DNA from 3 places in the Streptomyces sp. SID8374 genome. Region 3 is predicted to be linked to each of the others. Evidence: riboswitches for the same ligand, from Rfam matches in the RefSeq annotation. Region 3 holds a riboswitch; each other region holds the start of a gene.
What was found. A riboswitch is a leader RNA that binds a small molecule or an ion and turns the genes downstream of it on or off. The one in region 3 is predicted to bind cobalamin.
Positions count from the first base shown of each region.

Region 1: another riboswitch for cobalamin. It lies ahead of GTY67_RS05810 (cobalamin biosynthesis protein); the one in region 3 lies ahead of GTY67_RS01345 (ABC transporter substrate-binding protein).
Region 2: another riboswitch for cobalamin. It lies ahead of GTY67_RS11180 (ABC transporter substrate-binding protein); the one in region 3 lies ahead of GTY67_RS01345 (ABC transporter substrate-binding protein).

Region 1 is NZ_WWGH01000001.1:1,284,011-1,293,606, reverse strand. Features, by position in the region: gene GTY67_RS05820 (putative cobaltochelatase) at 1-57, opposite strand, end outside; gene GTY67_RS05815 (cobyric acid synthase) at 54-1,736, opposite strand; gene GTY67_RS05810 (cobalamin biosynthesis protein) at 1,733-2,713, opposite strand; cobalamin riboswitch at 2,851-2,985, opposite strand; gene GTY67_RS05805 (hypothetical protein) at 3,134-3,364, opposite strand; gene GTY67_RS05800 (inorganic phosphate transporter) at 3,377-4,645, opposite strand; gene GTY67_RS05795 (class II aldolase/adducin family protein) at 4,923-5,582, shown strand; gene GTY67_RS05790 (hypothetical protein) at 5,663-6,790, shown strand; gene GTY67_RS05785 (hypothetical protein) at 6,975-8,306, shown strand; gene GTY67_RS05780 (VOC family protein) at 8,334-8,747, opposite strand; gene GTY67_RS05775 (neutral zinc metallopeptidase) at 8,854-9,596, opposite strand, start outside.
Region 2 is NZ_WWGH01000001.1:2,522,099-2,531,694, forward strand. Features, by position in the region: gene GTY67_RS11160 (cysteine synthase) at 1-880, opposite strand, end outside; gene GTY67_RS11165 (MoaD/ThiS family protein) at 880-1,158, opposite strand; gene GTY67_RS35470 (putative leader peptide) at 1,270-1,386, opposite strand; gene GTY67_RS11170 (ABC transporter ATP-binding protein) at 1,456-2,253, opposite strand; gene GTY67_RS11175 (iron ABC transporter permease) at 2,320-3,360, opposite strand; gene GTY67_RS11180 (ABC transporter substrate-binding protein) at 3,357-4,358, opposite strand; cobalamin riboswitch at 4,418-4,537, opposite strand; gene GTY67_RS11185 (M67 family metallopeptidase) at 4,612-5,034, opposite strand; gene GTY67_RS11190 (amino acid permease) at 5,432-6,877, opposite strand; gene GTY67_RS11195 (DUF2017 domain-containing protein) at 7,207-7,821, opposite strand; gene clpS (ATP-dependent Clp protease adapter ClpS) at 7,876-8,193, opposite strand; gene GTY67_RS11205 (nicotinate phosphoribosyltransferase) at 8,273-9,596, shown strand, end outside.
Region 3 is NZ_WWGH01000001.1:311,243-320,838, reverse strand. Features, by position in the region: gene GTY67_RS01355 (acyl carrier protein) at 75-356, shown strand; gene GTY67_RS01350 (beta-ketoacyl-[acyl-carrier-protein] synthase family protein) at 353-1,576, shown strand; cobalamin riboswitch at 1,692-1,879, shown strand; gene GTY67_RS01345 (ABC transporter substrate-binding protein) at 1,940-2,989, shown strand; gene GTY67_RS01340 (iron chelate uptake ABC transporter family permease subunit) at 3,091-4,092, shown strand; gene GTY67_RS01335 (ABC transporter ATP-binding protein) at 4,089-4,874, shown strand; gene GTY67_RS01330 (PRC and DUF2382 domain-containing protein) at 4,986-5,996, opposite strand; gene GTY67_RS01325 (adenosylcobinamide amidohydrolase) at 6,216-6,983, shown strand; gene GTY67_RS01320 (sulfite oxidase) at 6,976-8,235, opposite strand; gene GTY67_RS01315 (homoserine O-acetyltransferase) at 8,232-9,431, opposite strand; gene GTY67_RS01310 (bifunctional o-acetylhomoserine/o-acetylserine sulfhydrylase) at 9,428-9,596, opposite strand, start outside.

The DNA.
Region 1 (9,596 bases), 970 kb from region 3:
CCCGAGCCGCAGGTCGTCCTGCCCGACGATCGCGGTGAAGGGATACGGCGTACTCACTTGGCCTCCTCGTCGACGTCAACAACAGCAATTCCAAGCCCGTGGGACGTTCGGGCCTCTCCCAGCGGCTCCGGGGAAGCAGAATCAAGCCCCTCCGGCGATTGAGGAGCGGGGCCCGGGGCAGCGCCCCGGCTCTCCGCCGCACCAGCGCCCGTCCCCGCACCCGCCCCCAACACCGGCGCCCCCGGCGGCACGAACGGCAACCCCCCAGGCGCACCCCCCTCGATCAACCGCCACAACGCATCCGTGTCCGCGTGCTCCTCCACCAGATCCCCCAGCCGATCCAGCTGCTCCTCCCGCAACACCCCGAACCGCGTGTCCGGCGCAGGCACGAACCGCCGCCCGGCCCCCCGGGCCACCTCCTCCAGGAACCGCCGCCGGAACCCATCGCTCTCCAGCGACCCGTGCCAGTGCGTCCCCCAGACCGACCCCACCCGGCACCCGTCCAGGAACGGCTCCCCGCCCCGCACATCGGCGACCCCGTGGTGGATCTCGTACCCCTCCACCGGCTCCCCGAGGGCCCAACCCACCGGCCGCGCCAGCGTCTTGGCCCGGTCGAAGCGCACCCGCACCGGCAGCAGGCCCAGCCCGTCCACGACCCCCGCCCGCGACTCCACCTCGTCCTCGATCCGCTCACCGAGCACCTGGAACCCGCCGCAGATCCCCAGCACCGGCCGCCCCTCACGCGCCCGCCGCACCAGCGCCTCCGCGAGCCCCCGCTCCCGCAGCCAGGCCAGCGCTTTCACCGTGCCGCGCGTCCCGGGCACGACGACCAGGTCCGCGTCGGCCAGCTCATCGGGCCGGTCCACGAACCGCACGACGACGCCCGGTTCGGCGGCCAGCGCGTCCACGTCCGTGAAGTTCGACATCAACGGCACCGCGCAGACGGCGACCCGCAGCACGTCATCCCCATGGGGCGGCGCCACGACCGACTCCCGTACCGCACCCCGCAGGGAGACCCGCAGGCCGTCCTCCTCGTCGATACCGAGCCCATGGGTGAACGGCAGCACCCCGTACGTCCGCCGTCCGGTGAGCCCGTACAGCATGTCCAGCCCCGGTTCCAGCAGCGAGACGTCACCCCGGAACTTGTTCACCAGGTACCCCGCGACCAGCGCCTGGTCCTCCGCGCTCAGCAGCGCCGTCGTCCCGAAGAAGGAGGCGAAGACCCCGCCCCGGTCGATGTCCCCGACCACCAGCACGGGGAAGCGGGCCGCCCGCGCGATCCCCATGTTCACGATGTCGGTCCGCCGCAGGTTGATCTCCGCAGGGGACCCCGCCCCTTCGCAGATCACCGCGTCGTACGTCGACCGCAGCTGCTCCAGACAGTCGGTGACCGTCCCGAGCAGCGCCTCCTGCCGGCCCCCGTGGTAGCCCCGGGCGCTCATCTCGCCCACCGGCTTGCCCATCAGCACGACCTGGCTGGACCGGTCGCTGCCCGGCTTCAGCAGCACCGGGTTCATCAGCGCGGTCGGCTCCACCCGGGCGGCCTGCGCCTGCATGGCCTGCGCGCGGCCGATCTCCGCGCCCTCGCGGGTGACGAAGGAGTTGAGGGACATGTTCTGCGCCTTGAACGGCGCGACCTTCACGCCCCGGCGCACCAGCCACCGGCAGATCCCCGCTGTGACGACGCTCTTGCCCGCGTCCGATGTGGTCCCCGCGACCAGCAGCCCACCGCTCATGCCCGTCCCCGCTTCCGTCCCATGACTGTTCGCCCCGCGACCACGCGCCCCGCGACCGTCCGCCCCACCACAGACACCCCGAGGGCCAGCACACTCACGCGCCGCGACAGCCGCACCGCGCGTTCGATGTCGGCGCTCCGCACGTCCCGCCCGGACGCCCCGTTCAGGACCGGCCGGTGTTCGACGCGCCCCGCGTACGCCAGCGTCCCGCCGAGCCGTACGCCGAGCGCCCCCGCGAACGCGGCCTCCACCGGCCCGGCGTTCGGGCTCGGATGGCGCCCCGCGTCCGCCTTCCAGGCGCGTACGGCCTCCGAGGGCCGCCCGCCCGCCACGACAGCCAGCGCGGCCGTCAACCGGGCGCCGGGCCACCCCGCGAGGTCGTCCAGACGGGCCGAGGCCCAGCCGTAACGGCGGTAACGGGGCGACTTGTGGCCGACCATCGCGTCGAGGGTGTTCACGGCCCGGAAGCCGACGAGCCCCGGCACCCCGCCGATGGCGCCCCACACCAGCGCGCCGACGACGGCGTCCGAGGTGTTCTCCGCGACCGACTCCACCACGGCGCGGGCGATCTGCGGCCCGTCCAGGGAGTGCGGATCGCGCCCGCACAGATGCGGCAGCCGCTCCCGGGCCACCTCCAGGTCCCCGGCGGCCAGCGCGCCCCCGATGGCACGGGCCTCCCGGCCCAGCGACGTACCGCCGACGACCGACCACGTGGTGGCGGCCGTCAGCGCGACGGCGAGCGCGGGGCGTCCCTGTACGGCACGGGCGGCCAGTGCGGCGGCCCCCACGGCGCCTCCGGCGCACAGCAGGGTGTGCAGTGCGCCCCGGCCCCGGTCGTCACGCCACAGCAGGGACTCCACCCGCGCGGCTGCCCGGCCGAAACCGGCCACGGGGTGGCCCCGCCGAGGGTCGCCGAGGGCCGCGTCGGCGATCAGCCCGGCGGTGGCGCCGTACGCGAAGACACGATCGGCACGCACGGTTCAGGCCGCCGCGGGCAGAGGCGTTCCGGCATGAAGAGGTACGGGAAGAGGCACAGGGTGCGGCGCACGGCGGCCGGGCATGGCTTATGTCCTCACTCAGGGTCCGCGCCCTGGTTCGACGTGACCGGCGACAAGAGTCTCCTGGCTTCCCGGATCCGCAGTTCCCCCGGCCTTCCAGCCCTCGTGCGGAGGGCCGTGACATCCGGTGTGGGGGAGTGCTCCCCGGTGACAGTGGCGGGACCGCGCCGGATTCGCACCGGCTTCCTCTTCTGTCGCCGTAAATGGCTCCGGCAGTCCACCACGCTGCGAGAACGGCCGTCAACTTGCTGTTGACCTGCGGAGGTCCAGTGTGCGCAGACGCACATCGGGCCGGACACACGGTGGTGTGTCCGGCCCGAAGGAGTGCGGTGGGGCGCGTCAGGCGACGATCAGATAGATCCCGTACGCGACCGCCGCCGCGCACGCCGCGAAGCAGGCGTACGCGCCGGTGCGCGCCAGTGCGGCCGAACCGCCGGAGGCGCCGCCGGCGGCCGTGGCCGACAGCTTGGAGAGGGCGACGATGCCCAGGGTGAAGACGCCGACCAGCGCGACGGTGACCACGAGACTGACACCGAAGACGGAGGCGAGAGCTGCCCAGTCGATTTTCATACGGATCTGTCCTTACACCGTCGCCGCGGGGCGGGCTGTGTCGTCGGGCGCCGAGGCCGGGGCCGGGATGGTGGTCGAGAGGTCGGCGGCCGGACCGCCGATGGGCGGCGGCGCGACCGCGGCCATGGCGGTGGTGACGACACCCTGGGGCTCGTCGTCCACCGTGACCTCGGTGTCGTTGACGTTGGTGTGGTCCACCGGCTGGCGGCGCGAGGCCACCCAGATGGCGAAGGAGCCGCCGACCAGCAGGATCGCGGTGGTGGTGATGCCCCACGGGCCTTGCTTGGTGAGGAACTCGGCGCCCGCGCCGACCAGGCCCGCGGCCGGGAGCGTCAGGCCCCAGGCGACGAACATCCGGGTGGCGGTGGACCAGCGGACCACGCCGCCCTTGCGGCCGAGGCCCGCGCCCATCACGGCACCCGAGCAGGACTGGGTGGTGGAGAGCGAGAAGCCGAGGTGCGAGGAGGCCAGGATGACCGTGGCCGCGCTGGTCTGGGCGGCGAAGCCCTGCGGCGGCTGGAGGTCGGTGAGGCCCTTGCCCATGGTGCGGATGATGCGCCAGCCGCCGAGGTAGGTGCCGAGCGCGATGGCGACACCGGCGGAGACGATGACCCACATCGGCGGGTTGGAGCCGGGGGCGAGGACGCCGCCGGTGACCAAAGCGAGGGTGATGATGCCCATCGTCTTCTGGGCGTCGTTGGTGCCGTGGGCGAGCGAGACGAGACCGGCCGAGGCGATCTGTCCGGCCCGGTAGCCCTTGGCCGTCGACTTGAGCTGGTTCTCGTCGGTGACGTTCCGGTTGATCCGGTACGTCAGCTTCGTGGCCAGCATCGCGGCGAGACCGGCGACCAGCGGGGCGGCGATCGCGGGGAGCAGCACCTTGGTGACGACGGTGCCGCCGTTGATCGAGGACCAGCCGGCCGACATGACTGCCGCACCGATCAGACCGCCGAACAGGGCGTGGGAGGAGCTGGAGGGCAGGCCGACCAGCCAGGTCAGCAGGTTCCACAGGATGGCGCCGACGAGCGCCGCGAAGATGACCTCGGTTCTGAGGCCGTTCTCGTTGACGATCCCGCCGGAGATCGTCTTGGCGACCTCCACTGACAGGAACGCGCCGATGAGGTTGAGAACGGCGGACATGGCCACCGCTGTCTTGGGCTTCAGTGCGCCGGTCGAGATGGTCGTTGCCATCGCGTTGGCGGTGTCGTGGAAACCGTTCGTGAAATCGAACACGAGAGCTGTCACGACCACAATCGCGAGCAGCAGCGTGATGTGTTCCATTTACCCAGGCAATCGTTCGACGTCAGTGGCTCGTGGACCGTAGGCAACCTGGGTGAACGGAAGATGAACTGGGCGGGGCGCTGTGGTGACTCGAATCGGAGTGCGGTGATTCCGCTTGTGTGCGGGTGAGGTTGCGGGACGCGGGTGGGGCACGGGCTGGTCTGCCCTTTGCTCCTCGTTGGCGAAGTTTTTGACGGTCACATCCGGCCCCGGAAGAGATCCCCGTCACGTGGGGGACGACGTTCCGGTTTCCGGCCACCGCCCCTACGCTCGCCCCATGAGCGAGCAGCAGCCGGAATCCGTCGCCCTGGCCTGGCGGGACGTGGTCGCGACCGCCCGCCGGAGCGCCGCCGAAGGCCTGGTCGTCGGCACCTCCGGCAATGTGTCGGCCCGCGTCGGAGACCTGGTCCTGGTGACCCCCAGCGGCGTGCCCTACGACCGGCTCGGACCCGGGGACGCCGTCGGCGTCGGCCTGGACGGCCGCCAGGTCCTCGGCGAGCTGAAGCCGACCAGCGAACTCCCCCTCCACCTCGCCGTCTACGGGGAGACCGACGCCGCCGCCGTGGTCCACACCCACGCGGTGCACGCCACCGCCGTCTCCACCCTCGTCACCGAGGTGCCGCTCGTGCACTACGCGGCCGCCATCCTCGGCGGCCCCGTCCGCACCGCTCCCTACGCCCGCTACGGCACCCCCGAGCTGGCCGCATCCATGCTCACCGCCCTCCAGGACCGCACCGGCTGCCTGCTGGCCAACCACGGCACCGTCACCTACGGCGCCACCCTCGACCAGGCCTATGAACGCACCGCCCAACTGGAGTGGCTCTGCCGCCTCTGGCTCACCGCGAGCGCGCTGCCGGGCCGCACCCCGGCCCTGCTCAGCGAAGCCCAGCTGGCCGAGGTGACCGAGGCGCTCAAGGGGTACGGGCAGCCCGGCTGACCCGGCGCACCGCCCGCCCCGCCGCACCGGACGGCCCCCGCCCACTGGCATCGCGCCGCCCGCCCCACGACACTGAAGCGGTGCGCCCGGCAACTGCGACGGCAACGGCCGTCACCACGATCCTCGGCGCCGGAGCGGCAGCGGTCGCGGCCGGCCGGTACGCCAGCGACGCCGCCCTCAAGGCGGCGCCCGGACGACCCCTCCCCACCGACCGCAGACTCACCGTGCACGCCACGGCGATCCGGCAGGTCACCCTGACCCGCTCCCTCACCGCGCTGCGCCCCGGTACGTACGGCATCGAGGGCCCCGGCGTCCACGCCGTGGTCGGCCCCGTCGTCGAGGGGGCCGAGTCCACCGCCGACACCGTCGTGCGCACCCTGGAGCAGATCACCCACGGCGTCCTGGAGCCGGGCGACAAGGTCCGCCTCACCCCCGAGCTGTACCGCGGGGACCCGGGCAGCGCCCTCGGCCTGGAGTACCGGGAGGTCGAGATCCCCGGCGAGCTCGGCGGACTGCCCGCCTGGTGGGTCCCCGGCGACCGCGACACCTGGGTCATCACCGCGCACGGCCTCGGCACCACCCGCGCGCACCCCATGAACCTGATGGGCTTCCTGAGCGGCCAGCAGCTCCCCGTGCTGGACATCGCCTACCGGGGCGACGCCGGAGCCCCCCGCCCCGCCGACGGCCTCGGCCACCTCGGCGCCTCCGAGTGGCGCGACCTGGACGCCGCGATGCGCTTCGCCGTCCGCTACGGCGCCCGGAACGTGATCCTGTACGGCTGGTCCACCGGCGCCTCCACGGCCCTGCACGCCGCCGTGAACTCCCCGCTCCGCGAGCGCGTCGGCGGCCTCGTCCTGGACTCCCCGGTCCTGGACTGGACGACCACCCTGCGCGCCCTGGCCGCCGCCCGCGGAGTCCCCGCCGCCCTGCTGCCGCTGGCCGTCCGCGCAGCCCAGGGCCGGACCGGGATGACCACGGCACCGCTCCTCGACGCCTCCCTGGCCGACGCGCTGCCCGCCCCGACGCTGATCCTGCACGGCCCGGACGACACGATCGCCCCCTGGGGCCCCTCCGAGGCGCTCGCCGCCCGCCGGCCGGACCTGGTCAGCCTCCACGCCGTACAGCAGGCTCCGCATGCGTCGATGTGGAACGCCGATCCCGCCCGCTACGAAGAGGCCCTCAGGCGCTTCCTCACGCCCCTGATGTGAGGTGATGCGGGGATCGGTCCCTTTGGTCACCGGCCCCGGGAAACCGCGCGGCGACCGGGGAAACGCCTTCCGTTTGGGCTTTCGGGCCGTCAGAGGCAAGACTGCTCCCGTGACGTCCCGTACCCCGCGCGACTCCAGGCTGCGACTTGTCCGCCCGCGACCCCTTGCCACCGCCCGCAAGGCGGTGTCCACCCGGCGCACCAGGCCGGCCCCCCGGCCCCCCGAGGGCACCCCGCCCCGCCCCGAACTGGCCCGCCAGGCCAGGGCGGTCCTCGCCGACGCCGTACGCATTGCCCACTGGGCGGCCGGCGCCCCCGGCAGCGCCGCACCGCTCGCCACCCAGGCCCTCGAACGGGCCGCGACGGCCCTGGAGCTCTCCCCGGCCCAGGTCCGTGCGGGCTGGGACCGGGCCCGGCTGGCCGGCCTCATCGAACTGCACGGCGACACCGCCCGCCCCGGCTGGCGTCTGCGCGCCTGGGACCGGGACGACTCGGCGGTGCTGCGCGGCTGGGTCGCGCTCTTCGACGCCTGGTCGCTCGTCCACGCCTCGCCCGAGGGCATCGAGGCCGGAGCGGTCGCCGAGGCCGTCGAGGCCGTGCCCCAGGTGCTCTCCCTCCTCCAGCTCTCCGCGGGCCCCGTCGCCGTACCCGCGCTCCTCGACCTCCTCGCCCAGCGCATCGCCGAGCTCCAGGAGGAGCGCTGCGAGGTGCCGTACGGGGCGGGCAGAGCGGGAGGCCCGAGTGACCCGGCCGCCGAGCAGCGCCCGGCCGCCCCGGCACCGGAGCGGAGCGCCGACCTCGACGCCCTGCTCCTCGACTGGGCCCTTGAAGGCCTCGCCGCCGTCGGCGCGCTGACCCTCGGCAACGGGCACGCCACCCTCACCCCGCTCGGCAACTGGGCGGTCTGGGTCAAGCTGGAACAGATCTGCGTCGCCGCCCAGAGCCCGGCCGGGAACATCGAACAGTCCGCCGCCGACATGCTCCTCGGCTGCGCCCGGCTCACCCCCGGACCGGCCCGCGACGAATACCGCGCCTGGCTCGCCGCCCGTACGGTCGGCAGCGCCGTCGCCGAACTGCTCGCCGTCGCCCGGGGCGAGGACGCGCTGCTGCGCGGCCTGGCCTTCGAGGCGCTGCGGGTCGTCGGCGCCCCCGCCGAACCCGAGGTCCGCGCGGTGGTCACCCACCCGTCGCTGCGGCCCTACGCGCTGCTCTGGCTCGCCGAGTACGAGGGGGCCGACCCGGACGACGCGCAGGAGATCCTCAGCCGCGAGGAGGCCACCTGGCTCTGGGTCGACACCGCGGCCGCCGTCGCCGACCACGGCGAGACCGGCCTGCTGGTGCGCCACCTCGACTCCGCCGTCCAGGGCACCGTGCCGGCCCTCCTCGACGAGGTCAGGGCCGTCGGCCACCCGCGCACGGTCCAGGTCCTGGTCGCCCTGGCCGCCGCCCACCCAGACCCGGCCCTGGCCAAGGCGGTCCGCCGGGCCGCGTTCCAGGTCCACACCGGCGGAGCCTGAGCCCACCGCCGCCGGGGTCCGCCGCACTCAGCCGGCGGACCCCGGCGCGTACGTCCCGAAGCTCCATACGTTGCCCTCGGCGTCCCGCGCCATGTAGTCCCGCGAGCCGTAGTCCTGGTCCGTCGGCTCCATCAGGATCTCCACGCCGAAGGCCCGGGCCCGGGCGAAGTGCTCGTCCACCTCGTCCACCACCACGTACACCCCCGCCGGGCCCGCGCCCGCCATCGCCCGGGCGAAGACTCCCTCACCGCCCCTGGAGCCGAGCATCACCCTTCCGTTGCCGCAGGACAGCTCGGCATGCACCACGCTGCCGTTCTCGCCCTCGTAGACCGCCTCCTCGGTGAAGCCGAAGCCCTGCGTCAGCGTCCTGAGCGCGGCCTTCGCGTCGTCGTACAGAAGTGTGGGATACACCGTCGGAACACCCTGCGGCGCGCCTGCCATCGCACTCACCTCTCCTGGCATCCGTACAACCGAGCCACTTGCTGTGATCTGCGTCTCAGTCTTCCACCAGGCACTGACAATGCCCTCCCGAAGGCGCTCCGGCCGCTCAGGCGAAGGTGTTGCACTGCCCCATGTCGCCGCTGCGGAACCCGGTGGAGAACCACTGCTGGCGCTGCGCGGACGAGCCGTGCGTCCAGGACTCCGGGGTCACCCGGCCCTGGAACCGCTCCTGGATCCGGTCGTCCCCGACCGCCGCCGCCGCGTCCAGGCCGTCCCGGATGTCCGCCCGGGTCAGCTCCGTGATCAGCGGCCGGCCCGTCGACTCGTCCGGCGTCGTCGTCGCGTGGTGCGCCCAGACCCCGGCGTAGCAGTCGGCCTGGAGCTCCACCTTCACCGCGTTGCTGTCGGCGCCCTGCCGCCCGTCCTGCGACCGGCTCAGGGTGCCCATCTGGTTCTGCACATGGTGGCCGTACTCGTGCGCCACCACGTACGCCTGGGCGAACGGCCCGCCGCTGGAGCCGAACTTCGTCCGCAGCTCGTCGAAGAAGCCCAGGTCCAGATAGACCTTCCGGTCACCCGGGCAGTAGAAGGGCCCCACCGCCGAGGTCGCGGCCCCGCACGCCGTGGAGACCCGCTCGCTGAACAGGACCGTCGGCGCGGCCCCGTAACTGCCGCCCCGCCGCTGGAACTCCTGGCGCCAGAAGTCCTGCACGCTGTTGACCACCGCCACCGTCCGGCAGTCGTCCCGGCTGTTGGCGTCCTGTCCCTTCAGGCAGCTCTCCTGCACCTGCGCCGCCGACGAGGAGGCCGGACCGGGCTCCGTATCGCCGGAGGAGAGGCCCAGCTGAT
Region 2 (9,596 bases), 2.2 Mb from region 3:
ACAGGTACTTCCAGCCGCCGTCCGCCACCACGAAGACGATGTCCGCGCTCTCCCCCGCCTTGACCGCCTTCTTGCCCACGCCGATCGCCGCGTGGAGGGCGGCGCCGGTGGAGACGCCCGCGAAGATGCCCTCCTGCTGGAGGAGTTCGCGGGTGCGGGTGACCGCGTCGGCTGAGCCGACCGAGAAGCGGGTGGTGAGGACCGAGGCGTCGTAGAGCTCGGGGACGAAGCCCTCGTCGAGGTTGCGGAGGCCGTAGACCAGGTCGTCGTAGCGCGGTTCGGCGGCGACGATCTGGATGCCGGGGCGGTTCTCGCGGAGGTAGCGGCCGACGCCCATCAGGGTGCCGGTGGTGCCGAGGCCCGCCACGAAGTGCGTGATGGACGGGAGGTCGGTGAGGATCTCCGGTCCGGTGGTGGCGTAGTGGGCGCCCGCGTTGTCCGGGTTGCCGTACTGGTAGAGCATCACCCAGTCCGGGTGCTCGGCGGCCAGCTCCTTCGCGACGCGTACGGCGGTGTTGGAGCCGCCCGCGGCCGGGGAGGAGATGATCTCGGCGCCCCACATGGCGAGCAGGTCGCGCCGCTCCTGCGAGGTGTTCTCCGGCATGACGCAGACGATGCGGTAGCCCTTGAGCTTGGCCGCCATGGCGAGCGAGATGCCGGTGTTGCCGCTGGTGGGCTCCAGGATGGTGCAGCCGGGGGTGAGCCGGCCGTCCTTCTCGGCCTGTTCGACCATGTGGAGCGCGGGGCGGTCCTTGATGGAGCCGGTGGGGTTGCGGTCCTCCAGCTTGGCCCAGATGCGGACGTCCTCGGACGGGGACAGCCGCGGGAGGCGGACGAGGGGGGTGTTCCCCACGGCCGCCAGCGGGGAGTCGTACCGCATCAGCGCATGCCGCCGGCGACGGCCGGGAGGATGGTGACGTTGTCGCCGTCGCTGAGCTTGGTGGAGATGCCGTCGAGGAAGCGGACGTCCTCGTCGTTGAGGTAGACGTTCACGAAGCGGCGGAGCTGTTCGCCGTCGACGATGCGCTCACGGATGCCGGTGTGGCGGCTCTCCAGGTCGGCGAAGAGGTCGGCGAGGGTGTCCCCGTTGCCTTCGACGGCCTTCGCGCCGTCGGTGTAGGTGCGGAGGATGGTCGGGATGCGGACCTCGATGGCCATGGCGTGGGCTCCTGTCGAAAGCGGGGAGGTGGCGTGGGGCGCGCGTTTCTTCCCCCGCGCAGGGGGTGGTGCAGGTGGGTGGCGCGCGGGCCGTGGCTCAGGCCGGGCGGCTCACGGGCAGGCTGCGGGCGGGGGACAGATCGCGCTCTTGAGCCTGCACAGGTCGACGTGCAGCCGCGCGACGAGCAGCGTGCCCGGCGTCCTGTTGCTCACGTCATGGGGAACCATGCGGGCATCGTATCGATTCCCCGTCCGGAAACCCGAGTGTGATCCCACATCGTGGATGGTGAGCGACCACTATGCGGACGTGCGCCGCTCGGTGTGGTCCTGCGGGAGGTAGACCACCGTGGGGGCGCCCGTCTTCGGGTGGGTGCTGACCTCGGCGGCGACGCCGTACACCTCGCCCAGCAGCTCCGCCGTGAGGACCTTTTCCGGGGTGCCGGAGGCGACGACGCGGCCGTCCTTGAGGACGTACAGGCGGTCGCAGTAGTACGCGGCGAGGTTGAGGTCGTGCAGGGCCAGCAGGTTGGTGGTGCCCAGCTCGCGGACCAGGGAGAGGATCTCCAGCTGGTAGCGGATGTCCAGGTGGTTGGTCGGCTCGTCCAGGACGACGAGCGCGGGCTGCTGGACCAGGGCGCGGGCGACCAGGGCGCGTTGGCGTTCGCCGCCGGAGAGGGAGGCGAAGGTACGGGGGGCGAGTGCGGCGATCCCGACCCGGTCGAGGGCCTGGGTGACGAGGGCGGTGTCGGACGCGTTGTCCGCCTCCCAGAACCGCTTGTGCGGGGCGCGGCCCATCGCGACGACCTGGCCGACGGTCAGCTCGAACCCGGCGTGGCCGTCCTGCGGGACCGTGGCGATGCGCTGGGCGCGGGCCTTCACGGGGAGGGTGGCGAGGTCGTCGCCGTCCAGGAGGACCCGGCCGTGGGTGGGGCGCAGGGTGCCGTAGACGCAGCGCAGGAGCGTGGTCTTGCCGCTGCCGTTGGGGCCGACCAGGCCGACCGTCTCGCCGTCGGCGGCGGTGAGGTCGACCGCGTCGACCAGGTGGCGGCCTTCGCCGATCCCGTACGAGAGTGCCTCGGTGCGCAGGGTGGTCACGGGCGGGCTCCCCCGGGAGTGCGTACGGTCGTCATGCGGGTGCTCCCTCGGCTGTGCGTACGGTCGTCACGCGGGCGCCCCCTCCGGCCTGCGGCGCAGCATCCACAGGAAGAACGGGCCGCCCGTCAGCGCCGTGAGCACGCCCACCGGGATGTCCTGCGGGGCCGCGAGCGTCCGGGCGGCCAGGTCGGCGAGGACCAGGAACACGGCCCCGCCGAGCGCGACGACCGGGAGCAGCGCGCGGTGCGAGGCGCCGACCGCCATCCGGGCCATGTGCGGGACCATCAGGCCGACGAAGCCGATCGCCCCGCTGTACGCGACGAGCGCCCCGGTCATCAGGGAGGCGAGGACGAAGACGGCGGCCCGGAAGCGGGCGGTGTCCAGGCCGAGCACGGTCGCGCCCTCCTCCCCCACCAGGAGCAGGTCGAGGGGCCGGGCCAGCGTGAGGAGTACGGCCGTACCGGCGATCAGGGTGACCGTCGGGAGCGCGAGCATGTCCCAGCGGGCCGCGCCGAGGCCGCCGAGGGTCCAGTAGAGGACTTCCTGGAGGTGGTCGGCGCGGGCGGAGGTGACCAGGATCAGGCTGGTGAGGGCGGAGAGGATGTAGGAGACGGCGACCCCGGCGAGGACGAGCCGGTTGGTGGTGAGGCCTCCCCCGCCGCGCGCCAGGGTGTAGACGAGGAGCAGCGAGAGCAGCGCTCCGGCGAAGGCGGCGGCGGGGATGGTGACGGTGGTGGCGAGGGTCGCGCCGATGCCGAGGACGATGACCAGGACCGCGCCGGTGGAGGCCCCGGAGGAGACGCCGAGGAGGAACGGGTCGGCGAGCTGGTTGCGTACAAGGGCCTGGAGGACCGTGCCGATGACGGCCAGTCCGGCGCCGACGACGATGCCGAGGATGACCCGGGGCAGCCGGACGTCCAGGACGATCGTGCGGAACGGGCTCGCCTCCGCCCGCCCGGTCAGGATGTCGATGACCTGGCCGGGCGGGATGCGGACGGAGCCGAGGGCGAGGGCGGCGACCACGGCGGCTGCGAGGAGTGCGGCGAGGACGCCGACGACCAGGGTGTAGCGGAGCAGCCGCCGCGGTGCGGGGGTGCGGCAGGTCACGGGGTGGTGGCCGCCGGGTGGAGCTGGGCCGCGAGCTTCTCGACGGCGGCGGGGACGCGGACGCCGAGGACCGCGTCGGAGAGCGGCATGACCGCGAAGCGCTTGTTCTTGATGGCGGGGACGTCGGCGAGGGCCGGGTCGGTGAGGAGGCGCTTCTTCTTCTGTTCGACGGTGGTGGAGCCGTAGTCGTAGATCACGATGGCTTCGGGCTTGCGGGCGACCACGTTCTCCCAGGAGGCGTCGCCGAAGGACTTGTCGAGGTCGGCGAAGATGTTGGTGCCGCCGGCGCGCTTGATCAGCTCGTTGCCGATGCCCTTGCCGCCCGCGGTGAACGCGATCTTGTCGCCGCTGTCGTAGACGAAGACGGGGAGGGGCTTGAGGTCCTTGAGCTTCTCGGCGGTCGCCGCGTTGTCGGCCTTCGCCTGCTTGATCCAGGCCTCGGCGCGGTCGGTGACGCCGAAGGTGCGGCCGACCTCGCGGATCTCCTCGTAAAGGGTCTCCATCGGGGTGTCGGCCTTGGCGCAGCTCTCGGTGTTGAGCCGGGTCTCGATGCCGGACTTCTTCAGCGCCTCGCGCCCGCGCCCGTCGCCTGCCGCGAACGCGCTGGCGTAACCGCCGTAGACGAAGTCCGGGTCGGTGGCGAGGACCTGCTCGTAGGAGGGGTACTCCTTGGCGATGACGGGGACGGAGGCGTAGTCCTTCGCGTACTTCGGCAGGACCTTGTCGTCGAGATAGGCGGTGCCGACGAGGGACTTGGCCAGGCCCAGTTCGAGCATGATCTCGGTGACGTGCTGGTTCATGGTGACCACGCGCTTGGGCGGGGCCTTGTACGTGGTGGTGACACCGCAGTTGGTGACGGTGTACGGGAAGCCGTCGCTCTTCGCCGAGGCCTCGGGCCTGCCCTGGGCGCCGGTGGAGGTCTCCGGGGTGGAGCAGGCGGTGAGGGCGAGCGGGAGCAGCACGGCGGCGGCTATGAGCGCGGGGGTGCGCCGGGACATGGCGGGGCCTCTCCGGGGGATTTCCGCGTCCCCTGGTCGATGCGTGAAAGGCGGCGGGCCAGTTCCTGGCTTCCGGGCCCGCCCTCCGGTACGGGGTCGTCCACGGGGAGTCGTCCGTACGGGAGGGCGGCCCGGTCACAGTGGCGGGACCGTGCCGGATTCGCACCGGCTTCCTGGTTCCTGCTGCCTTGTGTTCGGGTCTGGGGTGCAGTGTGCCAGACCCGTGCGGCGGCTCCGCGATCCGCCCGGGTGCTCAGTACGCCTCGACGACCTGCACGTCTTCCTCGGTGATCTCGCCGTCCACGATGCGGTACGAGCGGAACTGGAAGGGGCCCGCGCCGTCGGTGTCGGCGGTGGAGACGAGGACGTAGTGGGCGCCGGGCTCATTCGCGTACGTCACGTCGGTGCGGGAGGGGTAGGCCTCGGTCGCCGTGTGCGAGTGGTAGATGATCACGGGCTCCTCGTCGCGGTCGTCCATCTCGCGGTAGAGCTTGAGGAGGTCGCCGGAGTCGAACTCGTAGAACGTGGGCGAGCGGGCGGCGTTGAGCATCGGGATGAAGCGCTCGGGGCGCCCCGTTCCGACCGGGCCCGCCACCACGCCGCACGCCTCGTCGGGGTGGTCGGCGCGGGAGTGGGCGACGATCTGGTCGTGGAGCGCCTGGGTGATGGTCAGCATGGCGCCAGGATAAGACCGACCGGCAGTCGGGGGGTGGGAGAAGGAGCGGGGCTGGGTGCGTGCAGCTGCAAGGCGGAGGATCGAGTCAACGCGGAGCGTTGGTGATTGACGACAACGCCGGAGGGGCCCCTCCCTGCCCGAGCGAAGCCGAGAGCTTGGGGGAGCGCGTGCCCAGCCCCGCGACGCCGCCCCCGATTGCCGGTCGGTCTGAGCATGCGGGCCCTCGCGTACCGGTGGGTGGTACGGGAGGGCCCGCATGGTGGACGCCGGGGCCGTGGGGGGAAGGGGAGTGGCCGGGGCGCCCGGGAGGAGGGCCGGTCCAGGGCCCGGAGTGATCGGGCCCGCCCTCGGGGTCGGTACTCGGCGCAAGCAGGTGGGGTGCTCGGCGGAGCCTGGGTCAGCGCTTGGCGAAGGCGGTGTTCTCCGGGTCGCGCGACTTGAGCACCAGGTAGGAGACGCCGAGGACGAGCGCCCAGAGCGGGGCGCAGTACAGCGAGATCCTGGCCTCCTTGTCGATCGCCATCATCACGATGACCATGCCGATGAAGGCGAGCGCGAACCAGCTGGTGTACGGGGCGCCCGGGGCCTTGAACGAGGACTGCGGGAGCACCCCCTGGTCGGCGAGGCGGCGGTAGCGGATCTGGCTGAACAGGATCATGATCCAGGCCCACATGCCGGAGATGGTCGCGAAGGAGACGACGTAGTTGAACGCCTCGCCCGGCCACTGGTAGTTGATCCAGACGCCGACGAGCATCAGGGCGGCGGAGAAGGTGGTGCCGGTGAGCGGCAGGCCGTTCTTCGTCAGCTTGGTGAAGGCGCGCGGGCCCTGTCCGTTCATGGCCAGGTCGCGGAGCATGCGGCCGGTGGAGTACATGCCGGAGTTGCAGGAGGAGAGCGCCGCGGTCAGGACGACGAAGTTGACGATGGCGGCGCCGATGCCGAGCCCCATCTCCTCGAAGGCCTTCACGAACGGCGAGACGCCCGGCTTGAAGGTGGACCACGGCACGACCGACAGGATCATGATCAGGGCACCGACGTAGAAGACGGCGATGCGCCACGGCACGGTGTTGATGGCCTTGGGCAGCACGGTCTTGGGGTCCTTGGACTCCCCGGCGGTGACGCCGACGAGTTCCACGGCGAGGAAGGCGAACATGACGATCTGGAGCGTCATCAGCATGCCGCCGATGCCGTTCGGGAAGAACCCGCCGTCGTTCCAGAGATTGGAGACGGTCGCGGTGTCACCGGCGTCGGAGAAGCCGAGCGTCAGCACGCCGGCGCAGATGAGGATCATGCCGACGATCGCGGTGACCTTGACCATCGAGAACCAGAACTCCAGCTCACCGAAGAGCTTCACGGAGATCAGATTGGCGCCGTACAGGATGACGGTGAAGACGAGTGCGGACAGCCACTGCGGAATGTCCCACCAGTACGTCATATAGGTGGCGGCGGCGGTGACTTCGGTGATTCCGGTGACGACCCAGAACAGCCAGTACGTCCAGCCGGTCACGAATCCGAAGAAGGGCCCGATGAATTCGCGGGCGTACTCCGAGAAGGAGCCGGAGACCGGGCGGTACATGAGCAGTTCGCCCAGGGCCCGCATGATGAAGAAGATGACCAGGCCCGCGAGGACGTAGGCCAGGATGAGGCTGGGTCCGGCCCGGTCGATCGCTTTGCCCGCGCCCAGGAAGAGCCCGGTCCCGATGGCTCCGCCGATGGCGATCATCTGGATCTGACGGGCTCCCAGACCTCGCTGGTACCCCTCGCCACCGGTCTCGGCCTCCCCGGATTCCGCTCCGGGCCTTCCGTGGTCGGCCTGTCCCTCGTCGACCTGTGCCGATGTCATGTGTGGTGCGCCTTTCTCCACGCCGATCCGCGCCGTCAAGGCTGCGGATCAGGTCCTGATCCCCCCGGATATGGATTGGAGTGCCACCGGCGTTCGGCCGACTTGTGGCGACCCCGGGAACAGGGGTGGCGTCCCCGGGCGATCGTGAAGATTTATCACGGCCGTCACAGGACACCACGGGACATTCTGTGGCGCATCCCACAGGCAAAAGGGGACAAGAAACTCCATCCGGAGCGAATGCCGCCTATGACTTGGGGGGATCGTTACCCGGATCTGAGCGTCCGTTGAGCGAAGGGGGCGCGCCCGGAGGGCGGCACCTTTTCCGCCGATTACGGCATCAGTGTTTCGACGAGCGTTTCCTGAAGTGCGCCGAGCCAGAGATAGGCCATCACCATCGGCTTGCGCGGGTCGCTGTCGGGGAGCCGGTAGAGCGACCCGTCCTCGCCCTCGTCCTCGTCGGAGACCTCCAGCCGGGTGCCGATGGTGAGCCGCAGGTCGTTGAGCGAGCCGAGCCAGGAGCGGCACTCGTCGGCGGTGAGGGTGAGTACGGCTCCGCCGCCGTCGGCGGGCGAGAGCGCGTCCAGCGTCCGGACGACGGCGAGGGCGTCCTCGCGCTTGCGGGAGCGCAGGTCGGTCTCGGTGAAGCGGCGGAACTCGGCGGACAGCTCCCGCAGCTCCTCCTCCGACTTGCCGTCGCTCTCGGTGAGCTCGTCGGGTCCCCCGTACGCGTCGGGGAAGAGCCGGGCCAGGGCCGGGTCGGACGGCGGCTTGCTGGGGCCCTCGGCGAAGAGTGCGGCGAGCGGGTCCTCGCCGTCGGCGGGGGTGTCGCCCGGGCCGATCAGTTCGAGCAGCTGCACGGCGAGGGAGCGCAGGATCGAGATCTCGACCTCGTCGAGTGCGACGGCCGCGCCGCCGCCCGGGGTGGCCTCGAAATGGCCGGCCATGGATTCTCCGATGGTGGGTCGAACGGGGCAGGGGTGCGTACGGCGGCGGTGCCGCTAGTTGCGGTCCTGGGTGAGGGTGGCCCACAGCCCGTAACCGTGCATGGCCTGGACGTCGCGCTCCATCTCCTCGCGGCTCCCGCTGGAGACGACGGCGCGGCCCTTCTGGTGCACGTCCAGCATGAGCTTGTGCGCCTTGTCCTTGGAGTAGCCGAAGTAGGCCTGGAAGACATAGGTCACATAGCTCATGAGGTTGACCGGGTCGTTGTGGACGAGCGTCACCCACGGGACGTCCGGCTCGGGGACCGCGAAGGTCTCCTCGGCCGAATCAGGACGTTCGATCTCTACAGGGGTAGCAACGCTCACCTGTCCCATGCTGCCACTCGGGCGGTCCCCGCGCACAAACGGACCCCACATCTCGTCACTTTGACGAATAGGGGGTAGCATCCCAGCCATGAACTCAGCGGACCTCGGGCGACGGGTCGGCGTTCCGTCGACCGCGCTCTTCACCGACCAGTACGAGCTGACCATGGTGCAGGCGGCCCTCAAGGCGGGCACCGCCGGCCGGCACTCCGTCTTCGAGGCGTTCACCCGCCGACTGCCCGAGGGGCGGCGGTACGGGGTCGTCGCGGGCACCGGGCGGGTGCTGGACGCGGTGGAGAACTTCCACTTCGACGACGAGATGATCGGCTTCCTGCGCCAGCAGGACATCGTGGACGAGCCGACCCTCGAATGGCTGGCGGGCTACCGCTTCAGCGGCGACATCTGGGGCTACCCGGAGGGCGAGGTGTACTTCCCGGGCTCGCCGATCCTGCGGGTGGAGGGCTCCTTCGCCGAGTGCGTGCTGCTGGAGACGGTGATCCTCTCGATCCTCAACCACGACTCCGCGATCGCGGCCGCCGCCTCGCGGATGTCGGCAGCGGCCGGGGGGCGCCGGCTGATCGAGATGGGGGCGCGGCGGACGCACGAGCTGTCGGCGGTTGCCTCGGCGCGTGCGGCGTACGTCGGCGGGTTCGACGCGACCTCCGACCTGGCGGCCGGGTTCCGGTACGGGATTCCGACCGTGGGCACCAGCGCGCACGCCTTCACCCTGCTGCACGACACTGAGCGGGACGCGTTCCGGGCGCAGGTGGACTCGCTGGGGCGGGGCACGACGCTGCTGGTGGACACGTACGACGTGGCCGAGGCGGTGCGGGCGGCGGTGGAGATCGCCGGGCCCGAGCTGGGTGCCGTACGGATCGACTCCGGGGACCTGCTGCTGGTCGCGCACCGGGTGCGGCAGCAGCTGGACGAGCTGGGGGCGACGGGCACGAAGATCGTGGTGACCTCGGACCTGGACGAGTACGCGATCGCCTCGCTGGCGGCCGCGCCGGTGGATGCGTACGGGGTCGGCACGCAGCTGGTCACCGGGAGCGGGCACCCTACGTGTTCGATGGTCTACAAGCTGGTGGCCCGGGCGGGCGCTGCGGGCGCGGATGCTCCGCTGGTGCCGGTGGCCAAGAAGTCGCTGGGCGCGAAGTCGTCGGTGGGTGGTCGCAAGTGGGCGGCGCGCCGGGTCGACGAGGGCGGCGTGGCCGAGGCCGAGGTGATCGGGACCGGGGCGGTGCCGGAGGAGCTGGCGGGGCGGGAGCTGCTGGTGGAGCTGGTGCGGGATGGGGCCGTGGTCGCGCGGGAGCCGCTGGAGGCGGCTCGGGAGCGGCATGTCGCGGCTCGGACCGGGTTGCCGATGTCGGCGATGCAGTTGTCGCGGGGCGAGCCGGTGCTGGGGACGGAGTACG
Region 3 (9,596 bases):
TCCAGTTATTTCGGCGGTGGGTCCGTGCATATCGCCACCCGCCGTCCAAGAGGCCGCCGATGAGAGGAAACACCGTGACGACCCAGACCATCCACCCGAAGATCACCGAGGTGCTGACCGAGACGTTCAAGGTGCCCGCAGCCGAAATCCTGCCGGAGTCCACGATGGACAGCCTGGAGATGGACTCCCTGGCGGTCGCCGAGTTCGCCGTCATCATCAAGGAGACCCTGGGAGTCGCCGCCGACTCCGAGAAGCTCTACAAGGACGCCACGCTGGCCGACATCTCCGCGTTCATCGACGCGGCCGTCGGCGGCGAGGCGGCAGGCAGTGCGGTGCCGGTGAGCAACACCCGATGAACCGACCCGCCATCGCCGTCACCGGCCTGGGGATGATCACCCCGGCCGGCCACACCACCGACACCACCTGGGACGGGGTCTGCCGCGGGGAGTCCTTCGCGCGCACCGTCCCCGAACTGCACGGCTGCGCCGTCGACTTCGCCTGTACGGTCTCCGGCATCGACCTGGACGACGCAGTCGGCGGCCGGACCGCCTTCCGCATGGGCCGGTACGTCAAGTTCGCCGTCCTCGCCGCACGGGAGGCGGTGGCCGACGCCGGACTCGACCCCGCCCACTGGGACGGCGCCCGCGTCGCCGTCGTCGTCGGCACCAGCAGCGGCGGATCCGCCGGACTCACCGAACAGGCCGTCGCCCTGGAGCGGCGCGGCCCCGAGGCCACCTCGCCCTCGGGCATCCTGCTCACCATCCCGAGCATGCCCGCGGCCGAGATCGCCATCCAGATGAAGGCCACGGGCCCCAGCCTGGCCCCCTGTACGGCCTGCTCCTCCGGGGTGACCGCCCTCTCCGTGGCCCGCGACATGCTGGCGCTCGGACAGTGCGACATCGCGATCGCCGGAGCCACCGAGTCGATCGTCTTCCCGGTCGCCATGACCGGCTTCGCCCGCTCCGGCGCGGCGGCCCCGCGGGACGGGGACCCCGCCCGCCTCTGCCGCCCCTTCGCCGCCGACCGGGCCGGACTCGTCATGGGCGAAGGCGCCGCGATCATGGTCCTGGAGCGGGCCGAGGACGCCCGGGCCAGAGGAGCGGCCCCCCGGGCGCTGCTCGCCGGTACGGGCGCCACGACCGACGCCCACCACCCGACCTCCCCGCACCCCTCCGGGGCGGTCGCCGAGGCCGCCGTCGACGCGGCGCTGGCCGACGCGGGGTGGCGCTCCGAGGACGTCGACCACGTCAACGCGCACGGGACCTCGACCCCGCTGAACGACGCGACGGAAGCCGCCCTCATCGGCCGGGCCTACCCGCACCGGCCGCCCGTCACCGCCCCCAAGGGCGTACTGGGCCACTGCATGGGCGCGGCCGGGGCCATCGAGGCGGGGCTGACCGTCCTGACGCTCCAGCACGGCGTCGTCCCGCCGATCGCCAACCTGGACGCCCCCGACCCCGGGTTCGCCATCGACTGCGTCACCAAGACCCCCCGTGAGCTGCCCGTACGACGGGCCGTCAGCCACTCCTTCGGCTTCGGCGGACAGAACGCGGTGATCGCGCTCCAGGCTCCGTAAGGCGCTCCGCCGGCCTCACGGCAGCCGGCCGGGCCGGTGCGGCGGGACGATCCCGCGCCGCACCGGCCCCCCGGGGAGCGGCCCGTACACCGGCTCTGAGCTGCACGAAGACCCGTGATAGCTTGCCGGGGCCAGTCGAACCCCGGCGACGGGGTCAGGGAATCCGGTGCGAGACCGGAACTGACGCGCAGCGGTGAGGGGGACGGACGGGGCCACGGCCACTGGAGCGCACACGTGCTCCGGGAAGGCGTCCCGCCCGGACGAACCCGAGTCCGAAGACCTGCTGGCACCCGCGCCCCGCACCGGGGCACGGGAACCGTACGACGGGCTCCGCGGCTGGGCCCAGAGACACCGAGGTCCTCCGTGCTGTCCAAGGCCACCCCCGCCCCGATACGCACCGCCGCCCTGTTCGCGGCCGGCGTCGTCCTGCTCACCGCCTGCGGCGGCGGCACCACCGCCTCCTCCGCCGAGGGCGGCGACAAGGCCGACGGCTTCCCGCTCACCCTGAAGAACTGCGGGCGCACCGTCACCGTGAAGGCGCCGCCCCAGCGGGCCGTCTCGGTCGACCAGGGATCGACGGAGATCCTCCTCTCGCTCGGCCTCGCCGACCGGCTCGCGGCCACCGCGACCTGGAGCGACCCGGTGATGAAGGGCCTGGAGAAGGCCAACGAGGGCGTGGAGCGCATATCGGAGAACCGGCCCTCCTCCGAGAAGGTCCTCGACAAGGAGCCCGACTTCCTCTCCGCCTCCTTCGCCTCCACCCTCGCCAAGGGTGGCGTCGCCCCCCGCGAACAGTTCGAGAAGCTGGGCGTCCCCACCTACATCTCGCCCGCCGACTGCGTCGGCAAGGACAACAGCGGCGGCGGTGACGGAGCCCGCACCGCACCCCTCACCATGGACAGCGTCTACACCGAAGTCCGTGAGCTCTCCCAGGTGTTCGGCGTCCCCGAGCGCGGCGACGCCCTGGTGAAGAAGCTCCGGGCGCGGGTGGCGAAGGCCACCGCCGGCATCGACGGATCGAACGCATCGCTCCTCTACTGGTTCTCCGACTCCAAGGCCCCCTACCTCGCGGGCTGCTGCGGCGCCCCCGGTGTCATCACCCGGGAGCTCGGCGCGAAGAACGTCTTCGACGACACCCACGACGAATGGCCCCAGATCAGCTGGGAGACCGTCGCCGACCGGAACCCCGACGTCCTGGTCATCGGCGACCTGAGCCGTACCATGCAGACCGCCGAGAGCGCCGAGAAGAAGATCGAGTTCCTGGAGTCCAACCCGGTCACCAGGACGATGGACGCCGTGAAGAACCGCCGGTACGTGCTGCTCAGCGGCCAGGCGATGAACCCCACCATCCGGACGGTCGAGGGACTGGAGCGCGTCGCCGCGGGGCTGCGCGACTTCGGGCTCGCGGGGTGAGCGGCGGGAACCCGACGGTGAAGGAGTCCGTGGCCCTGAAGGAGACCGCGGACCGGAAGACATCGGCCGCGCCGGGCCCGGTCCGGGGCAGCGGCCCGCTCGTGGCCCTGCTCTGGGCCGGCGGACTCGCGCTCCTGCTGCTCTCCGTCGCCGTCGCCGTCACGATCGGGCCCGCCCGGATCTCCGTCCCCGACGTCTGGTCCGCCGTCGCCTCCCACCTGGGCTTCGGCGCCTCGGAGCTGAGCCCGATCCGGGACGGCATCATCTGGAACCTGCGCATGCCCCGCACCCTGCTCGCCGCCGTGTGCGGCGCCGGGCTCGCGGTGTGCGGCACGGTGATGCAGTCCCTGCTGCGCAACCCGCTCGCCGACCCCTTCGTCCTCGGCGTCTCCTCCGGAGCCTCCACCGGGGCGGTCGTGGTGGTCGTCCTCGGCGTCGGCGGGGGAGCGGTGTCCCTGTCCGCCGGGGCCTTCGTCGGGGCCATCTGCTCGTTCGCCCTGGTGCTGCTGCTCAGCCACACCCTCGGCTCCACCACCGACCGGGTGGTGCTCTCCGGGGTCGCCGCGATGCAGCTCTTCTCCGCGCTGACCTCGTTCGTGGTGATGACCTCCGCCGACGCCGAGCAGACCCGCGGCGTGCTCTTCTGGCTGCTGGGCTCGCTCAGCGGGGTCGGCTGGAGCGAGGTCGCCCTCTGCACCGCCGTCCTCGCCGTCTGCCTGGTCATCTGCCTGGCCCACGCCCGTACCCTCGACGCCTTCGCCTTCGGGCAGGACGCGGCGGCCGCGCTCGGCGTGAACGTCGCCCGCACCCGGATCGTGCTGCTGTGCACCACCGCCCTGCTGACCGCCGCCCTCGTCAGCTCGGCGGGGGCCATCGGCTTCGTCGGCCTGGTGCTCCCGCACGCCGCCCGCGCCCTCACCGGCTCCGGGCACCGGCGCCTGCTGCCGGTCACCGCGCTCGCCGGGGCGATCTTCCTCGTCTGGGTCGACACGCTCGCCCGCACGGTCCTCGACCCGCAGGAGGTGCCCGTCGGCGTCGTCACCGCGCTGATCGGCGTCCCCGCGTTCGTCGCCGTCCTGTACCGCACCCGGAGCACGCCATGAGCCTCATCGAGAACGGCGGCCTGCGCGCCGAGCGGGTCGGCCGGGCGGCCGGTGGCCGGCTCATCCTCGACGGGGTCGACATCGCCCCGCCGCCCGGCGCCACCGTCGGCCTGCTCGGCCCCAACGGCTCCGGCAAGTCCACCCTGCTGCGGATCCTCGCGGGCCTACTCGCCCCGGACACCGGCACCGTCACCCTGGACGGCGACCCCCTCGCCGCCCTCGGCCGCCGCACCGTCGCCCGCCGGATCGCCGTGGTCGACCAGCACGCCGTCACCCAGGTCGACCTCAGCGTCCTCGACGTCGTACGCCTCGGCCGCATCCCGCACCGCCGCGCCTGGTCCGCCCCGGACCGTCGCGACGAGGAAGCGGTCGCCGACGCCCTGCGGCGCACCGGGCTCACCGACCGGGCCGCACAGCCCTGGCACACCCTCTCCGGCGGCGAACGCCAGCGCGTCCAGATCGCCCGGGCGCTGGCTCAGCAGCCCCGCGAACTCCTCCTGGACGAGCCGACGAACCACCTGGACATCCAGCACCAGCTGGACCTGCTCGCCCTGGTCGCCGAACTGCCCCTCACCAGCGTCATCGCCCTGCACGACCTCAACCTCGCGGCGATGTTCTGCGACCGGATCACCGTGATGAAGGCGGGCCGGGTGGTCGCGGGCGGCACCCCGGCCGAGGTCATCACCGAGGAGCTGATCGAGGACGTGTACGGGGTCCGCGCGGTCGTCACCCCGGAGGGGCCGGACGGACGTCCCTCCGTACGGTTCCTGCCGCGCCGCTGACCCGAAGGGACACGGCCCCCGGACAGCCCTCCGGGCGGACCCGTTCGCACGGGCCCGCCCGGAGGCCGAGGACATGGGAGCGGCCTTCCGGCCGCCGAAGGGGATGCGCCGTCAGCGGCGGCGTCCCTGGCCGAACTCGCCACCGGTGTCCTTGCCGGTGTCCATGTCCTTGCCGTCGCCGTAGTCGATCTTCTCCTTGCGGACCTCGGCGGAGACTTCCTTCTGCTCGGTGACCTTGTTGGTCTCCAGGCGGACCCGCTCCACCGGGACGGCCTCCTTGCGGACCGTGGCGCGCTCCGCGTGCAGCGTGACCTCCACGTCCTGCTCGCCGAAGTCCGTCGTCCCGGTCACCTTCTCACCGGGCCGCAGCGGCTCGCGGACCACCCGCACCTCCTCGTGGGAGACGGGCACGGACCGGGTGACCTCCTCGGTCACCACGTACTTGTGCAGCCTCGCCCGGCCGCTCTCGTACTCCTCCGTACCGACGTGCAGCTGCTCCTCGGAGCGGATCATCTCCTCCTTGCCGCTCATGTCGGCGGCCCGGGTCCCCGCTCCCGCGCCCGCCAGCGGGCGGGACGTGGCGGAGGCGTCGGTGTCGCGGTGCTTGCCGGTGCCGGCCGTGCCCGCGGCTCCGGCGCTGGTGGTCCTGCCGGTCGCCTGGGCGTTCGGCGGCGTGCCCGTGCCACGGGCCGCGCCCGCCGCACCCGCACCGGCCGCGCCCATGGCGCCGGTCCCGGCGACGGTCCGGGCGTCGCCGCCCGTGCCGGCGGCCTTGCCGGTGTCACCGAGGTTGCCGGACTTCCTGGTCAGGCCGTAGTGCCGGTAGAGCTCCTCCTCCTCGGCGACGGACAGATGCGCGTCCGCGTCCACGCGAGGCGCTTCCTTGACCGTGTCCTTGGAGTGCGAGACATGCAGGTCGGAGCCCACTCGACGGGCTCCGGCGAGCGGTACGAAGCTCTCCTTCATGCCGAACAGGCCGGTCTTGACCGTGACCCAGTCGGGCTTGCCGGTGTCGTCGTCGACGTACACCCGGCCCACGCTGCCGACCTTCTCGCCTTCGTTGTCGTACACGGTCAGACCGTCGAGCTCTCCGGAATCCGTGAAACCGTCAGCGGCTCCCATAACCGAACCCTCCTCGCTGGGCGCGCCCTGTGGGTGGCTCCACCAGATGTAGGCACGTCCGGCTTCCATCGCGCCCCACCCGGTTGGACGCTGCAACCGCCCGGCCACCCGTCCGACGGGGCCCTGGAGGCCCGACGGTCCCTGCTGGCCCCGTACGAGCGCTCTCGGCGGCCCCCGGACCAGTTAGGCCAATCGGGTGAGCGGGGGTGGGGGCCGCATATGATCGCCGGAGCACGGCAGCCCCGGGAGGACGGGCCACCGCCGGTCCCGCCGAGCCACCAGGGGTGCGCCATCGATTCCGTACGCGTCCACCTGCCCGCCCGGCGCGGCGAACTCCGCGACCGGCACGAGGACGGCCACCACCTCCACCACCTCGTGTGGCGGCTGGGCCCCGGCGTGCAGGTGTGCAGCAGCGCGGTGCTCGGCGGCGGCATCGGCCCCCGCGCCTGGATCCTCAACGCCCAGGTCCCCGGCGGGTACCCGCGCCTCGACCCGGACCGCCACCTCGCCGAGATCGCCGCCGCCGAGGGGCTCACCGGCCCGGGCGCCGGGCTGATGACCGCCGCCGACGTCGCCGCGTACACGACCGGCCACGACGGCGGAGTCACCGCGACCGTCACGACGGGCCTCGGCGTGCGGGGCTGGGCGGCCGCTCCTGACGCGTCCGCGCGCCGAACGGCCGCCCCCGGCCCCGCCGTCCGCGCCCCGCACCGGCCGGGGACGGTCAACATCGTCGTCACGCTCCCCGCCGCACTCTCCGACGCCGCCCTGGTCAACGCCGTCGCCACCGCCACCGAGGCCAAGGTGCAGGCCCTCCTGGACGCCGGACTCGACTGCTCGGGCACCCCCACGGACGCCGTGTGCGTCGCCGCCCCCGAACCGGGGCCCGACGGCGGCGAACCCTTCGCCGGACCCCGCTCCCCCTGGGGCGCACGCATCGCCCGGGCCGTGCACACCGCCGTACTGGCGGGAGCCCGTCTCAGCTGACGGTCACCGGGTGCCGCACCACCGCGTCGAAGAGATACCCCTGCGTGTTGTGCGCCGTCGTCTTCGGCTGCGTACGCCCCGACCGGTCCATGGCCCGGGCCAGCAGCTCCGTCGCGCCCTTGACCGTCGGCACCCAGTCCACCGACCACCGCACCCAGCTCCCGGCCCGGGGCGCGTCGTGCAGCCGGGCCCGCCGCCAGTGCCGCCCGCCGTCGGTGCTGACCTCCACCGACCGCACCGGCGCCCCGCCCGACCAGGAACGGCCGGTCAGCACCGTACGGCGGTGGGCGGGGAACGAGGCGCCCTGCACCAGCTCGAAGGCGCTCTTCAGGGTCTGCCGGGTCAGCGGGGCGCTGCCCTCCGGCGGGTACCCGGGGCCGAACAGCCGGTAGAGGCCGGTGTTCCACGGGGTGAGCAGCGGCCCGGCGCTCACCTCGATGTCCCCGACCCACTTGAGGTTGGCGATGCCCACCCACGACGGCGCGATCACCCGGACCGGATATCCGTGGTCCGGCGGCAGCGGCTCGCCGTTCATCTCGTACGCGAGCAGGACGTCGTCCAGCGCCTTCGCCACCGGCAGCGGCCGGCGCACCCGCCCCAGGTTCACCCCGTCCGTGACGACCTCCGCGTCCAGCCCGCGCGGCAGCACGTCCACCGCGTGGCGCCCGATCCCGGCCCGGCGCAGCACATCGCCCAGCCGCACTCCGCGCCACCGGGCCGCCCCGATCGCCCCGAGCGTCCACGCCGTACCGCTGACCGCCTGCCCCTGCTGCGAGGCGAAGAAGCTGCGCCCGTTGCCCGCGCACTCCACGAACCCGGTGCGGCTCACCGAGGGCAGCCGCAGGAGATCCGCGTGACCGAACTCCACCGGACCGCCCTTGAGCCCGTCGCCCCAGACCGTCAGCTTCCAGGTGTCCCGGTCGATGTGCGGGGTGGCGGTGTGGTTGCGGACGAAGAACCGGTCGGCGGGGGTGAGCGGCCCGGTGCCCTTGAGCGCGGCGAAGTTCGTCTCCGCGTTGGTGCCGCGCAGCGTGAACAGCTCCGGGGGCAGCGGCTTGACCACACCGGGCAGTCCGTCGGCCGCCCGGGCGGGGGCGGCGACCGAGGCCAGCGGTACGGCCGCCGAGGCGGCCGCGACGAGCTTCAGCAGATCGCGGCGGTCGATCCCGGCGGAGCGCGCCGCCCCGGCGGACCACTGCCGCAGCCGTATCCGGTCGTAGGCGTCCTCGGACGGCGGGGGGAGCGGGCTCATGGAAGCTCCTTGCTGAGGGCGGGGGAGGGGAGGGGGGTGGGCGCCGGCGGGAGCAACTCCCGTACGAACGCGCCCACCTGGCCGGTCTCGATGAGGAAACCGTCATGTCCGTACGGTGAGTTGACGATCCGCAGGCCGTCGGCGCCCGGCAGCAGTGCCGCCAACTCCTCCTGCTGGGACGGCGGATAGAGCCGGTCCGAGTCGACGCCCACGACCAGCGCGGGCAGGTCCGCCCGGCGCAGCGCACGGGCGATGCCGCCCCGGCCCCGGCCGACGTCGTGCCCGTTCATCGCCTCGGTGAGCGCCACATAGCTGCCCGCGTCGAAGCGGCGCACCAACTTGTCCGCGTGGTGGTCGAGATAGGACTCCACCTGGTAGCGCCCGCCGCGCCCCGGCTCCTCGCCCGGCTGCGGCGCGCCGCCGAACCGGGAGCCGAGCTCAGGCTCGCTGCGGTACGTGATGTGGGCGATGCGGCGCGCCTGGCCCAGGCCCCGGTGCGGACCGCCGCCGGGCGGCGCGCCGTGGTAGTCGCCGCCCCGCCACCCAGGGTCGGAGCGGATGGCACCGATCTGCACCGAGCCCCAGGCGATCTGCTCGGCGGAGGCGGCGGCCGGAGCGGCGAGCACCAGCAGCGAACCCGTGCGCTCCGGCCTGCTCACCGCCCACTCCAGGGCCCGCATCCCGCCCATGGACCCGCCGACCACAGCCGCCCACCGGCCGATGCCCAGCGCGTCGGCCAGCGCCGCCTCGGCCGCCACCTGGTCCCGTACCGTCAGATACGGGAACCGGGACCCCCAGGGCGTGCCGTCGGGCCCCGGGGAAGAGGGGCCCGTACTGCCCTGGCAGCCGCCCAGCACGTTCGGGGCGACGACGAACCACCGGTCGGTGTCCAGCGCCCGGCCCGGTCCCACCAGCGCGTCCCACCAGCCGGGGGTGGGGTGGCCGGGACCCGCAGGTCCGGCCACATGGCTGTCGCCCGTCAGCGCGTGCAGGACCAGCACGGCGTTGGAGCCGTCCGCCGCCCGCTGCCCCCAGGTCTCGTACGCCAGGCGGACCCCCGGTAGCCGGACGCCGGACTCCAGGGGCAGCGGGTCCTCGATCGTCACCCAGCGGCGACGACCGGGCGGGTCCCCCTCCCGCCGGCCGCCGGAGGCCGGCGGGAGGGGAAGTGCGGCGGGCGCGGCGCCACGGTTCAGGACGCCGCCTTCGCGGCCCGGAACCCGGCCTCCAGGTCGGCCTTGAGGTCGTCCACGTTCTCCAGGCCGACCGAGAGCCGCACCAGGCCCGGCGTGGCACCGGTGGCGACGAGCTGCTCCTCGGTCAGCTGGCTGTGCGTGGTGGAGGCCGGGTGGATGATCAGG